4 regions of the Paenibacillus sp. 7541 genome follow, and region 1 is predicted to be linked to each of the others. Evidence: riboswitches for the same ligand, from Rfam matches in the RefSeq annotation. Region 1 holds a riboswitch; each other region holds the start of a gene.
The links. Region 1 has a riboswitch for cyclic di-AMP ahead of CHH75_RS18000 (C40 family peptidase). Riboswitches for the same ligand answer to the same signal wherever they lie in the genome.

Region 1 (3,586 bases):
GGAATATGTGTCCGACCTGCGGAGCGATTATGCTGACCTGCGCAATGTCGGTGCCTCGCCGCTGGCCGGAGCGATTTCAGCGGCGCTGTTCATCCGTCATTTCGTGGATGAAGACATGCAGTGGGTTCATATCGATATGGCTGGAACCGTTCAGTACAAGCGGGAGTATCCTCACGTGGCGGCCGGGGCGACCGGATATGGTGCCCGGCTGCTGGCGGATTATGTACAGAAGCAGTTTCCGTCCCCAGTGAATCCTGCTTCGGATAGGAGGTGAGGAAGGGCATGCTGCTGGAAGTCATTGCAACCTGTGTCCAGGACGCGATCACCGCCGAACATAGTGGCGCAGACCGGCTGGAGCTGATCACCGCCTTTACCGAAGGAGGGCTGACTCCTGGGATCGGTATGGTTCAAGAGGTTGTTCGTGCGGTTCAGATTCCGGTTCATGTGATGGTTCGTCCACACAGCCGTTCTTTCATCTACGATGCGTGGGACATCGCGACGATGGTCGCGGAGATCAAGGCGATTCGCAGCACAGGTGCTGCCGGAATCGTGCTTGGCGCGCTGACGGAGGACGGGATGATTGACGAACGCGCACTGGAGCAGATGCTTGCTGCAAGCGGAAGTTTGCAGGTTACTTTTCATCGGGCGTTCGATGAGCTGAAGGATCAGATGTCGGGGCTGGAGGTGCTGAAACAGTACGCTCCGGTTACGCGCATTCTGACATCGGGCGGCAAGCCGAAAGCGTGTGATGCCGTTCCGAGAATTCACCAGCTGGTCGAAGCGGCGCAGGACAGCCATATCCGGATCTTGGCGGGCAGCGGCTTGAGCCGGGCGATGATCCGGGATTTTGTTGAGCAGACGGGCGTATCCGAGGTGCATTTCGGGACATCGGTTCGTTACGGGCAATCGGCGCTCGCGCCGATTCACCCTGAAGAGCTGCGACGGGTTGCAGCCGCGCTGCAGCCGCTGCGCGAGTCAGCGAAGTGAAGATCTGACTTCGCTGCAGCCGGAAGAAGGACGGCAACAAGGCCATTCGAAGGTATCGAATGGCCTTTGTTCCATTGCAAATAATCTGAATTATGGGTATTCAGGACGGGGCGCTGCGCTGTGCAAGGATCGTTAGCAGGGTTAAGTTGATTCATTGGTTAGCCCGGTTAAAGGCCCTTTGAAAGGCGAAATTAAAAGGTTAGTTAAAAGTCAGTTGAATTTTTGTAAACAACAAGAAAGTTTCATAGAGTAACACAATTGTCATGTTTTTTAACCTTGTATTAGGCGGCCGATGGGCTTCGTTTATAGTGGAATCGACACGATAAAACAATTGTCGGACAATTCCAAGGATATTATTGACATTATGCGGGCTTGTATACTATATTAGAGAAGGTTACAAAACGTTAATGAATTTTTGCCGAATTTCGTCTGTAGAAAACGGGGGAACCATTCCGGGTGAATTATTCCCATGCTTTGCATTGAAGGGAATATAGGGAGCCTTCTACCGAACCCTTAGCTAACTCCGTAGGCATCGAAGGGAGTATGTATCTTTTGAAGAAGTTGGTTATTTCTTTATTAGGGTCTGCGATTATTTTTTCTTCTGGTGCCATGACCGCATTTGCGAATGAACAGCCAAGCTTTCAACGCGAGGTCAAACAGCTGGTGGGTACTCCTTATAAGTGGGGTGGATCAACTCCTCAAGGGTTTGATTGCTCCGGATTCGTATTATACATATTTAGAAATTTCGATCTGAATTTGCCTCGTACATCTGAAGGCCAAGCCAAAGTCGGCGAGCATGTCGATAAAGATGATTTGCGTGTAGGAGACCTTGTCTTTTTCAACACAAGCGGTAAGGGGATCTCCCATGCAGGCGTTTATATCGGAGATGGACAATTTGTACATGCTTCCAGCAGCAAAGGGGTCAGAATCAGCAAACTGACCGAATCCTATTATCAGACCCGCTACGTAACGGCTCGGCGCGTGCTGGATCAGGAAAGTTATGCGAAGCTGGTGGGTGTGGCAAGCTAATTCGTCTACATATGAATTGTGACATAGAAGGACCGGCGAAGATATGTTAGCCGGTCCTTTCCTGTTGGCAGATTTCATAATCAAGAGGACAGGTTATAATAAGAAGCAGGAAGTGGAAGCAGAGAGCAACCATTGGGAAGAACAGCAGGGAGGGAGCGCATTGATCAAGTGGTGGAGGAAATGGATCAAAGGGGATGAAGCAGGGAAGACAAGCGAACCTGAGTCTAAGGAGGCTGGGGAAACGGCGCAGCCGGTAGGCGAGGCGGTCGTCGAACTGCGGGGCCGCAATGTTCAGCGCAAGGTTGTACCGGTCACCGGTCTGACGATTCTGGAATTGGCAGAGAGGAATGAAGTGGATTGGAATTCTTTCTGCAAGCGGGGAACTTGTGCGCGCTGCCGTTGTCTAGTCATCGAGGGAGCCGAGCATTTATCTGAACCGAACCTGGCGGAGGAGCGCAGGCTTGATCCGGAGGAGATTGATGAAGGCTACCGGCTTGGGTGCCAGAGCAAGCTTGCCTCCACCGGTGCTGTGATCATTAAGCATGCACCTTATTTTTGAGTGCGGTAGAACAAGGGCTGAAGCAAGGGAGAAGCGGATGCGGCATCTGATTCTCCCTTGCTGTTTTTGTTTATAGAAGCCGGGCCGATCATGGCAGAACTGATGCATCAAACCGGAGCACCTCCAGCAGCACTGGGGTGCCGGCTTGCAGGAGGTCGCCTGGGGAGGAGATGGTGAGTGCGGTGCTTGTAACAGAATAGATGGCCGCCTCCTGAACGATTCCGTTGATGTATAACCGCGAGTACCCGCTGGGAGTCACGTCCATGATACTGGTGACCGGCGCTCCGCTATTGTCCGTGAATTGACCGGCATTGATCACGAGCGGCGGGTCCAGCGGAACCGGCGCTGCGGTGGTATAGAAGTACCGCTCCAGCATGGGCAAAACAACGATCTGAGGGATGAGGGCGGAGCCTGGTATTCCCTGAGGCCCTTGCGGACCTGGGGGTCCTGGCGGTCCCTGAGGGCCTGGCAGTCCTGGAGGACCCAGCGCTCCGGGAGGACCCGGTCCGCCTGGCTGTCCTGGTGGTCCCGGCCAGCCGGCATCTCCCTGATTGCCGGGAGCACCGGGCTGACCGGGAGGACCGGATAGGCCTGGCATGCCTGCGGCTCCCGGAGGCCCGGCAGATCCGAGAGTTCTCCATTCCGTGCGGGAACGGCCTTGCCGGGGCCGTCTTCGGGAACAGAGGCGCCGTTTGCTTCGCTGCCCACGCTTCTTGATCTTGCAGCGGCGCAGGGATCTTGCTGCGGTCTTGCTAACGCATTGGCCCAGATAAATCACCTCCTCCTGTCTGTCTTTACGGTAACATATGCGCGGACCCCGCTATCGGAATAGACGTCCACATAGGCCGATGGAATATTACCGAAAAACTTGCAATGAATGATAGAATCTAGTTTGTTGTCTGAATCCAAAGTCGGTGATCGAACATTTAATAAGATAGCAGCATCCTAAGCTGCTGATCGTAAACACGCATATTTCTGGATAGGGAAGGGGGAAACCGCATGCCTGTTATC
Region 2 (3,586 bases), on a different contig from region 1:
GATCAGCTCCACCAGCTGATTGCCAAATGGCGGCAGCATGCGCAGGGAGGCCTGGGGAAGTATGATGTTCCACATTCGCTGCCACGGCTTCATATTGAGCGCCACCGCCGCTTCCCACTGTCCCTTCGGCACCGCAAGAATCGCACTGCGGACAATCTCGGAGCCGTATGCGCCGAAGTTGAGTCCGATCGCCAGCACGGCCGCTGCCATCTTCGGCAGCTCGATCCCGATAAACGGCAATGCAAAGTACAGCCAGAACAGCTGCACCAGCAGCGACGTTCCCCGGAATACTTCCACGTACACCGCCATCACCGTCCGCACGATCCACAGTTTGGACAGGCGCCCCAAACCGGCAATAAAGGCTGCGACAATGGCTAGCACCGCGGATAGCAGCGCCACGATGACGGTGATCTCCGCGCCCTTCAGCAGGGTAGGCAAAAATTCAATCCAAGACGATGGCATTTTATTCCCCGCACGCTGCGACTGCCGTCATATCGCCAGGAAGCTCATCCTCGGTAAATCCGAATTCCTGCAAAATCTCCAGCAGCTCGCCAGACTCCTTCATCTTCTGCAGCTCCGCATTGTAAGCCTGTTGGAATTCCGTGTCGGCCTGACGGAAAGCCGTGGCACCGTATCCGCGTACGCTCTCCCCGTCGATGACCGGCTGCTCGAAATCGGCGACCCGCTCAATCTGATCATCACTAGCCGAATCCAGCATCGCCTGCAGCGATGGACCCGTCATCGTAATCGCTTGAACCCGGTCGGCCTGCAGTGCGCTGATCGCGGACGCCTGGTCCGGAACCTGGATGATGCGCTCGGATGGAATCCCCGATTTCTCCATGTAGCCGATCTCCACAGCACCGGTCATGACGGCAACCCTCGCTTCCTCGTTCGCAGCGATATCCTCGTAGCTGCCAAGGTTCAGCGGGTTCCCCTGCTTCACGGCCAGCGCTTCGCCGATGCTGTACTCCGGATCAGCGAACAGGACAGCCGAGCAGCGGTCGGGCGTGATGAACATCCCGGCCGTGATCATGTCAAAGCGGTTCGCCTGCAGCCCGGCGATCAGCGAGCCGAATTCGGTAAGCTCCCCCCGCATTTCCCCAACGCCAAGCCGCTCGAGAATGACGCGGGCGATCTCGACCGCCTCCCCTGTCAGCTCGCCATCGGCCGTCTGATAGGCGTAAGGCTTCTCGTTCGCGAAGCCGACCGTAACATACCCTCTCTCGATCGCCTTCTCCAGCGTGCTGCCTTGATCCCCGCATGCTGCAAGCACGCTAACCAGCACCAAACTAAGCAACAACAGAGCCACTTTTTGCAATTTCAAACCTTCCCACAACCTTTCTTGAAATCTGTGAATGCCTGTTTTAGGCATGAATAAATAAACCTAGTAAACTCATATTTCAACTAGGTTTTCATAGGGTCAAAATCCGTTTCAACGCTCCCATTATCCAGCGTTAATAATCGACTTTTCCTTATACTCCACGTCACTTGTACCGCCTGTGGATATGCATATGGACTTGCTTGGCGCTTACTCTACGCCCGGTTGATTGCCACCTCCTCTTCTTAACCAACGAAAAAAGACCTCTTGCAGGGGGATCCGAACATAGCTCCGCCAGCATGGGGTCAATGAAAAGAGAAAAGGCCCCTGTTCCATAGAATTAAGGGCCTTGGTATCAATCTCAATTATGTAATAAGACCCATCCACTGCTGACGAGGTTAGCTGACGGACTCGGGTAAGATGGTACCCTACACTTGACAATCAAGTGACTCGCCCCTAAAAAAACTGGTTCCCCCGCTTTCCGGACTTAAGCAACCGGAAACTAAGCGTGTGTTCATAATACAGGGAATGCTAGGAAATGTCAAACCGATCCAGCCCTTTAAGCGGTGAAGGATCGGCTGAAAACCGCATCACACAAGGCATTCCGCAAACTTAAAGAATTCATTGACGGGGTGTTCATCCCCCCTATAACTGCTCCCATCTCTCCTTGAAGAACAGCTCGTAAATCCGGCTGATCAGAATTTTGAGAATCATGTAAACCGGAACGACCAGCAAGACTCCGATAATGCCAGCCAGGTCCTGTCCGACCAGGACAAGCACAATGATGGTGATCGGATGAATGTCCAGCTGCTTGCCAAAAATATACGGACCGATCAGATTATCCTGTATCTGCTGGGCCACCAGAATGATGACAAGCGACCATATCGCGGTGGATGGCGACTGGATCAAACCAATAATAATGATCGGGATCGAGGACACGATAGCCCCGATAAACGGGATGAAGTTCGCAATGACCGCAACGACCGTCAGCAGCAGCGCATACGGAAGCCCAATAATGAGGAAGCCCACATACATCAAGACCCCCAGTGCAAAATTGACAATCACCCTACCTACGATGAAGCCTTTGAGCGCACTGTCGATTTCACCAAGCACCGACGCGCCGACTTCCTTGAAACGGTTCGGCAGAAAGCGGACGATCAGCTCGCCGAATTTGCCGCCCTCCTTCAGCATGTAGTACAGCAGGATCGGGAAGATGAACATAATGATCGCAAATTCCGATATAATTCCCACCAAATTCACGACATATTCCGTCAGGAACGTAAAGCCTCGGTTCAAATATTCTGTCAGCGTCGTTAACGGATTGAAGCCTTCCGGAAACACACCTTCCAGGAAGCCGCTTTGCTCCAGCTCCAGCATCTTCTTGTTCAAGGCAGCGAAAATCGCCGGCGCATTGTCCACCAGGGCAATGATCTGCGCTTTAAGAGAGGGCCAGACCCCGATGAGAAAGCCGACCAGGATCCCCCCAAACACAACATAGAGCAGCAAAATCGCCAGCGTCCGGTTCATCTTCTTCCTCTCCATTAGAGCCACCAGCGGCCTCAGCAGATAATAGAAAAAACCGCTCAGCATCAGCGGAACGATGATCACCGAAATAAAGGATAATAGAGGGTTGAATATGAAGCTGACTAACGAGCAAAGGTAAATGATAATCAGAACGAGAATAACGGCAAAACAGAACTTAAAAAACTTGTTCATCTTCAGCAATAGCGACTCCCCATCTCCTTATGTTTCAATTATCGTATCATGCAGAAGACCGGCTTTTCAAACGGCAGCGAAGAAGCGGGATACACATCCTTCTTGCCGCCTCAATTGACGCTCAATCTCACGGCCCATTTGGGTGCCGGATATATACTTCTTGTAACAGCTCCAGTATAATATGAAGCGTTATCCGGACAAGGCTGAAAGGTAGGGGGAACTTTTTTCATGGATGTTACGTCCATCATCATTAGCTTCATCTTCGTCCTTAATATCGCATTGGCCGTGATCGTTGTGTTTCAGGAGAGGCGGGATGTCGGCTCGACATGGGCCTGGCTGCTCGTTCTATTCTTCATTCCGGTACTCGGATTCGTGCTGTACCTGCTGTTTGCTCAGAATTTGCGGCATATCCGCCTGTTCCACTGGGATGATCTCCAGAAGACCGGTATTGAGAAGGTGCTGCTTGCCCAGATGAGCGACATTAACAGCGGGCAGTTTTCGTTCCGCAACCGGGTTGCGGCCTGCAACAGCGATTTGATCCATATGCACATC
Region 3 (3,586 bases), on a different contig from region 1:
TTCATGTTTCCCGTCATGCTCCTTACCCAATAATCATTTTGCCTTCCGGATAACGGTACAATTCTTTGTTTTTATTCGGACCCAGCGCATACACGAGCGTCAGCAGTCCAAGCCGTCCCGCAAACATCGTGAAACAGATCAGCACCTTGCCGAAGGCCGTCAAATGAGGTGTCAGCCCCATCGACAGCCCAACGGTGCCGAAGGCCGATGTCGCCTCAAACAAGATCTCCAGAAAATGTCCATCCTCCGTAGGATAAAATCATCGCAACGGTCAGCACAAGCAGCACCGCGAGCAAAGCAATCGTCAATGCCTTCAGAATCCGCTCCTGAGCCAGCCGGTAGTGGAACAGCACAATGTCCTGACGTCCGCGCATCATGGCGACCACCGCCCCGATCATCACCGTAAAAGTCGTCGTTTTGATCCCGCCCCCGGTCGATCCCGGAGAGGCGCCGATAAACATCAGAATGACGATGAAAAATTGTGTCGCCTGCCTCATTCCCGTAATGTCAATCGTGTTCACTCCGGCCGTTCGGGGCGTGACCGACTGGAGCAGGGCCGCCAGCGTTTTGCCGCCGCCATCCAGGGCACCGAGCGTTCTCGGATTCGTGAACTCGAACACCATAATGACAACGGCTCCGACCAATATGAGCGCTCCGCTCATGGACAGAACGACCTTCGAATGCAGGGACAGCTTCCGTTTCTGGCGAAAATCAATCAGATCCGACAATACCACAAATCCAAGTCCCCCGGAAACGATTAAAAATATGGAAACGATGTTGATCAGCGGGTCACTCACGTACCCCGTAAAGCTGTGAAATTGTCCAAACAGATCAAAGCCCGCGTTATTAAACAGCGATATGGCATGAAAAATCCCGAAATAAACGGCCTGCCCGGCCGGCATGTCAAACGCCCAGCGTATCGAGAACAACGTGGCACATACGGCTTCAATAACAAATGTATAAATAATTACCCTCCTGATCAGCCGTACAATCCCTTCCACTGATGTCTGGTTCATGGCCTCCTGCAGCACCAGCCGGTCCTTGAACGAGATGCGCCGCTTGAACATCAGCGCGAACAGCGTTGCCATCGTCATAAAGCCTAATCCGCTAATCTGGATGAGCAGCATGATCACAAGCTCGCCAAAGGTGCTGTAAGTTGTCGCCGTATCAACGACGACTAGACCTGTCAGACATACAGCCGATGTCGCGGTAAACAAGGCGTCAATCGCTCCAAGCGGCTCCCTGCTGGTTGTTGCCACCGGCAACATCAGCAGCATTGTCCCGATCCCGATGAGCGCTGCGAAGCCAAGCGTCAGGATTTGCGGCGGGGACAACTTGAGCCAAAATAATTTCGGGTTCAACTTGTTCACCTTCTGTTGATAAAAGTCAAAGAAAAAAAGACACTGGAAATCCAATGCCCCTTTCTGTTCTGGTTCCTGTGCTGCAGCCTACGAGGTTAGCTGACGGGTTCGGGCTTTCACAGGTTGCCCTATTCCTCCTCATTCATGATGAATCATGAATGACTTAGGAAATTCACCCCAATTACATGGTTCCCCCATTTTCTGGTCGAAATTCGGCTGTCTTATTTTCTTTGCTGAAAGCATGATGTGATTATAACGCAATCGCCTCACGAACCCAATGCTGTTTTTGCTGCAAAATATCTTTAAAAACGTCCGATTTGGGCATATTCAAGAATACGAGCACCTGCTTCTCTTGCATTTTCGTAAGCTTTCATTCGTTTTCATCGATTATTTAAAAAAATGACAGAGGGATAAGCTCCGTGAAGGGCACATATCTATGTTATATTGACTTATAGTTGTTTAAACTCTTCCACATCCGATACTTTCATACTGACGATAGGTATCTAATTTGCAGCAGTTATCCATCTCGAGGAGGAATTTCATGAATCGAATTCAAGAACCGCTGAAACTCAAAGCTAATTTCAGAACATTAATGATTCCAGCCATCGTCGGCCTCGTCTTGTTTCTGCTTCTGCAGATCGTGCTGCCCACCGCCGCCGATCCGGAGCTTCAGACGTCTGTTGTGATCACCAAGGAGGAAGCCTCACAGGCTGCCTCGGAATTTGCCAAGGACCAGTTAGGCTTCCCTGTAGAAGAAGCGACAGAAACGCTGGTGACTTATCAGTCGAATTCTGCGTTGTATGGATATTTGACCAAAGAGAAGAAGCTCGACGAGTACAATAAAACCTATGAGCAACAATATCCCTATGACGTATTCCGTGTTCGCTTCACGCTTCCGGGCTTGGACGCGCTGCTGGTGGATGTACATATGCAGACCGCGGCGGTTATCAGCTATACCCTTGATGCCGCGCACTCGAGCTATGACCGGATTGAGCTGAATACCGGCGCGGTACGGCGGGAAATGCTGCTGCTAGCCGAAGGCAACATGACCTTGTCCGAGAAACAGGCACTGGCAGAGCCCTGGCTCCAAAGGTCCGGCTATGATCCAGCCAGCCTGGAACTGCTTACGCAGGAGGGCGAGCCCAAGCTGGAATATGCCGATCCGTCAAAATCCGTTCTGGATGCTCAGCTGAAACTGGAGTTCACGTTCGAAGACCGCCAGCTGCGCTCGTATCAGCAGGCCTTCGATGTTCCGGAGCAGCATACCGCCTATGTGGAGAAGCAAACGCAAAACGCGCTTATGCTTACGCTGATCGGGTACGGTTTGTTCACCCTCGTGCTCGGAATTCTCGCGATTGTATACAGCGTGAAAACACGTGCCCACACTTCTTTTAAACGCGGAGTGTTTCTGGCGCTGCTGCTGTTTGTCATCCAGATGCTGAACACCTACAATTTGATGCCTGTGTTCAAAGCCCAGGGGATGTCCAGTTTCGGAATTGCATTCATGATGATCTTTTATGTAATATATTCCCTCGTCTTCTCGGCCCTTCTGTACTTCTCGCTGGTGGGCGGAGACGGGCTGTGGCGTAAGGAGGACGGGCTCAATGTGTGGCCGCGGGCGAAGGAACCGGGTTATGGGCCGTATGTGCTCGACAGCATGAAGCTCGGCTATCTGTGGGCATTCATCTTGCTTGGCATTCAGTCGATCATCTTCATCATACTGAGCCTTACGCTGAATACCTGGGCAACGACGGATTCGGAGCAATCGCCATACAACATGCTGTATCCGTGGCTGTTTCCTTTGATGGCCTGGTTCGCTGGCATATCGGAAGAGGCCGTTTACCGGCTGTTCGGGATTAAAATGGTCAAAAAAATCGTGCGCAGCACCTTTGTCGCCAGCTTGATCACTTCGATCATTTGGGCTCTCGGACATACGCTGTATCCGATCTATCCGATTATTTCCCGACCCATCGAGCTGGTAATCATCGGCCTGCTGTTCAGTTATATCTTCCTGCGATACGGTTATTTGACCGCCATGTTCGCCCACGTCATCTTCAACAGCACCCTGATGGGAATCAGCCTGATCCTGCTGAGAGACGCAACCAACGTGGTGATGGGGGCCTTCTATATCGCGCTTCCAGCACTGGTCGCTTACGTCATTTACCGATTTAACCCGCAAAAAAAGGAGAAGCCGTATACTACGACTCCTCCCGAAGCGCTTTAAG
Region 4 (3,586 bases), on a different contig from region 1:
ACTGCTTGCTGTTGCAATAGCCGATCCCCAGCAGATTGCCCATCTGCATGCGCCGCTGGGCTGCATCCGGATGAACCGTTAACCCGGCGTCAATCAGGTCGTCCATACTGATCTGGCTCTCTCTGCCTTCAAATGACGTATGCACACGTTCAAGCGCCCTTCTAATAGCCTCCGGCGATGCGTTCTCCACCCCGATGTCCCCTTTGCGGGTCGCATCTTCCTCCGGGATGAAGGCATGCTTGCAGCCAGGCACATGCCGATCTATAATCTTCCGGATTCTCTCGCCTGCATGATCGGGGTCAGTCAGAATAATGACGCCTCTCCGCTCCTTGGCAAGCGCGATCCGGCGCAGCGTATGCTGGTTGATGGCCGAGCCGCCGGTTTCAATCGTGTCGGCTTCAACCGCCCGCTTGATCGCAACCGTATCATCCCGGCCTTCCACCACGATAACTTCCTTGATCATACGATACAATCTTCCTTCCTCTTTCGCATCCGCCAGATGGCGTTCCGGCACATCGTTCATTCCAGCCGGTGCCAAGCTGTCCAAATCACAAAATAAAAGAAGAGGATGATCATCCTCTTCTTATCGTCAATGTATATTATAAGCTACATAGTATAGCATTATCATGGCAAAGTAAATTGGAATTATGGCTGGTCCAGGTTAATTGACATTCGGTTTTACCGGGCCGATGACATAGACGGTACGCCCGTTTTTGCGCCCGAAATTAATGGCTGCATTCAGCGAATCATAATAGACGTCGATTTTGTTGCCTTTGATCGCGCCGCCAGTATCTTCAGCGCGGCGGAAGCCCAGTCCTTCGATGTATACCCACCAGCCGATCGGAATGACGTTAGGGTCAACTGCAATCGTACGGCCCTCGGTCACTCGGGTTCCCGAAGCGGTACGTGTCCCGATGCCCGGCTGTTCCGAGGAATAGGCGGTCATGGATACATTGTTCAACACCTTGGTATATTTAAAATCAACACCGGCTTTGGAGACGACATTATTGTTATTCTCCGCTGCCTTGGCTTCTGGCGCCTTCTTCGCGGTGGCCAGCTTCGCAGATGTAGCCTTAACATTCACAGCAGCCGTCTGAACGGTCTGCTCCTCGACGATCTCCGGCTCCGGAGCCTTCTTGGTGCCGACTGCAATAATCTTATCCTTCGTTCTCCGTTCTACCTCTTGACCGATCTTCGTCTTGGAAACGAGCTTTCCGTCATGGTATACCTTCTCGTAATGATGAATCAGCACCCCGTTCTCGCCGCGTTGAATGACGCGGTTATCGCCTTTGACCAGAGAAGGGTCCGCCGTCTTGATCACGCGGAAGGTGCGGCTTTCCGGCTCCTGAACGGTTTGTTTCGTGACGCGGATGACACGGATATCCATGTTACCGGACAATTTCGTGTCTTCGGATGGCACAACTTTATCATCTACCCCGACCGTGATGCGAGCTTCCTTGAGCACATCAGCGACCGTATTCTGGGTGGTGAACAGCGTTTGAGTTTTGCTGTCAACTGTAATTTGGATTGGAACCGCACGCTCGATAATGATCCGGTCGCCGTCCTGAATCGCTCCATTCAGGGGCATCGACACCTGATCCTGCGGGTTCAACGTAATCGCCTGCTCATCCAGCACTTCTTGAAGCAGGGAACCACGCGTTTCGACTTTGGTCACTCGACCATCAACCACAAGATGAACTTCCTTACCCGTCTGATCATGAACAACCAGCGACACGAGCAATGAGACGGTGATGGCACCCATGGTGCCAAGCAACACCAATTGACGCAAATTTTCATGCTTCCATCGTAATGCGTAAGACATGCTGGATGATTGTGATTCATGGGTCTTCTCAGATTGAAAAACGCCCACTATTCCATCCTCCTTCATAGTCCCGCCGTCTGACAACGCATGAAATGCATTTGACGTGACTATAGCAAATTTTCCCACAGAGCGAACTGCTACTAAACGCCCTGCGTCAATCCCCGTCTTCCCGTCCATGCTTCGTCACCTCCTGTTTACCAACAGTATGACGATCACCTCTCCAATATTCAAAAACAAAAGAAGCCCTTGAAAGAGTACTAGAGGCTCTAACGTGGCTTCCTGATGACAATAATCATGGAAAAGGTGTGCACGAGAATTCCCCTCTTACTTCGCTTACGGAGTTAGCTGTCGGGTTTGGACGTAAGAGTGACGCCCTATGTCGGGAGCTTCGCTCATGGCGAAGTCCGTTCAATTCACCCCAAAGACTCGAATTACTGAAATCAAATACGGCCCGGCATCCCGCGGATGCATAAAGCTGTATCGGTTCCCCCGTTCCCCAAAAAGCAGGGATTAAGCGAGACGGTTCATGAAATGGTCCGCTGCAGATTCGAAATCTTGGCAGCTTCTTATCACTGAAAAGATGATATCCTGTTTACATGCAGGTTGTAAAGCAACAATCAACCACATTTTTCGAAGTAAATGGTTAAAATATTGTAATATCAACCTCTTTTGTATTAAAAAATCTTTAATTAATCGCAAATACTCTCTTTTTCACCGCTTTTGCTCCGGATTTTGTTTAATGGAAAATCGTTCCATAGCATTTCTCGTGGTAATCTCAGCCAGTTCTTCCACGGTAATTCCTTTCAATTCGGCCGCAGCCTCGGCCACCATCTTAACATATCCGCTCTCATTTCGCTTCCCCCGGAACGGGTGCGGTGTCAAATACGGCGAATCCGTCTCGATCAATAAACGATCCATCGGAACCTGAACAAGAACCTCCTTCGGCTGCTTGGCATTCTTGAACGTAATCGGCCCGCCAAAGGAAATATGAAAGCCCATATTCAGGCACAGCTTTGCCGTTTCCCAGCTCCCTGAGAAGGAATGCATCACGCCGCCTACCTCGGACGCCTTCTCCTCCCGCAAAATCTTCACAATATCCTCATGCGCATCCCGGTTATGAATGACAATCGGCATGCCGAGTTCACGCGCAAGGCCAATCTGCCGGCGAAGCACGCGGTGCTGAACCTCCTTCGGGGAGGTGTCCCAGTGATAGTCCAGGCCGATCTCTCCGATCGCAACCACCTTCTCGTGAGCACAGAGCGAGGCGATCCAGTCCAGATCCTCGTCCTTCATCGTAATCGCGTCTACAGGATGCCAGCCAACGGCCGCATAAATAAAGTCATAGGACTCCGCCAGCTTCATCGTTGTCGGAATGGTCTCCCGGTTAAAACCGATATTGATCATTCTTGATACGCCCGCTTCAAGCGCCCGGGCAATGACGGCCTCCCGGTCCTCGTCGAATTGATGCGCATCCAGATGGGTATGTGTGTCGAACAGCATCGCGTCATTTCCACTCCTTTGGGTTGCTTTTTGTCGCAAACTTGCTTTGCCTGCCCCCGATCTGTTTAAAAGTATAAGGGGGAACGCCGAGATTTCTAGCGCAGCCAGAATCTATCTTACAAGCTTTGTCTGAAAATATCTGTGATATGTTTAGGCATGCGGTCAAGCGCATCCTTCACTTTTTCCGCCGGGAAATACAGATGATAACGCCCTTGGTGAATCCCGCTTATAGAGCGCACAATCTCCGATACCTCCGAGATTTCC

Region 2: linked by a shared signal. The riboswitch ahead of ehuB (ectoine/hydroxyectoine ABC transporter substrate-binding protein EhuB) and the one ahead of CHH75_RS18000 (C40 family peptidase) in region 1 are both predicted to bind cyclic di-AMP.
Region 3: linked by a shared signal. The riboswitch ahead of CHH75_RS11035 (TrkH family potassium uptake protein) and the one ahead of CHH75_RS18000 (C40 family peptidase) in region 1 are both predicted to bind cyclic di-AMP.
Region 4: linked by a shared signal. The riboswitch ahead of CHH75_RS22085 (resuscitation-promoting factor) and the one ahead of CHH75_RS18000 (C40 family peptidase) in region 1 are both predicted to bind cyclic di-AMP.

Annotation. Positions count from the first base shown of each region.
Region 1 covers NZ_NQLZ01000029.1:114,084-117,669, forward strand. The annotation lists gene CHH75_RS17990 (leucyl aminopeptidase family protein) at 1-274, shown strand, start outside; gene CHH75_RS17995 (copper homeostasis protein CutC) at 283-987, shown strand; cyclic di-AMP (ydaO/yuaA leader) riboswitch at 1,394-1,534, shown strand; gene CHH75_RS18000 (C40 family peptidase) at 1,540-2,016, shown strand; gene CHH75_RS18005 (2Fe-2S iron-sulfur cluster-binding protein) at 2,081-2,575, shown strand; gene CHH75_RS18010 (DUF4183 domain-containing protein) at 2,664-3,173, opposite strand; gene CHH75_RS18015 (DUF4183 domain-containing protein) at 3,575-3,586, shown strand, end outside.
Region 2 covers NZ_NQLZ01000026.1:19,793-23,378, reverse strand. The annotation lists gene ehuC (ectoine/hydroxyectoine ABC transporter permease subunit EhuC) at 1-462, opposite strand, end outside; gene ehuB (ectoine/hydroxyectoine ABC transporter substrate-binding protein EhuB) at 464-1,318, opposite strand; cyclic di-AMP (ydaO/yuaA leader) riboswitch at 1,691-1,837, opposite strand; gene CHH75_RS16130 (AI-2E family transporter) at 1,964-3,043, opposite strand; gene cls (cardiolipin synthase) at 3,263-3,586, shown strand, end outside.
Region 3 covers NZ_NQLZ01000016.1:100,347-103,932, forward strand. The annotation lists gene CHH75_RS11030 (potassium channel family protein) at 1-5, opposite strand, end outside; partial or broken gene CHH75_RS11035 (TrkH family potassium uptake protein) at 23-1,361, opposite strand; cyclic di-AMP (ydaO/yuaA leader) riboswitch at 1,431-1,589, opposite strand; gene CHH75_RS11040 (CPBP family intramembrane glutamic endopeptidase) at 1,903-3,585, shown strand; gene uvrC (excinuclease ABC subunit UvrC) at 3,560-3,586, opposite strand, start outside.
Region 4 covers NZ_NQLZ01000044.1:11,791-15,376, reverse strand. The annotation lists gene rnmV (ribonuclease M5) at 1-463, opposite strand, end outside; gene CHH75_RS22085 (resuscitation-promoting factor) at 662-1,870, opposite strand; cyclic di-AMP (ydaO/yuaA leader) riboswitch at 2,137-2,349, opposite strand; gene CHH75_RS22080 (TatD family hydrolase) at 2,534-3,322, opposite strand; gene CHH75_RS22075 (HD domain-containing protein) at 3,439-3,586, opposite strand, start outside.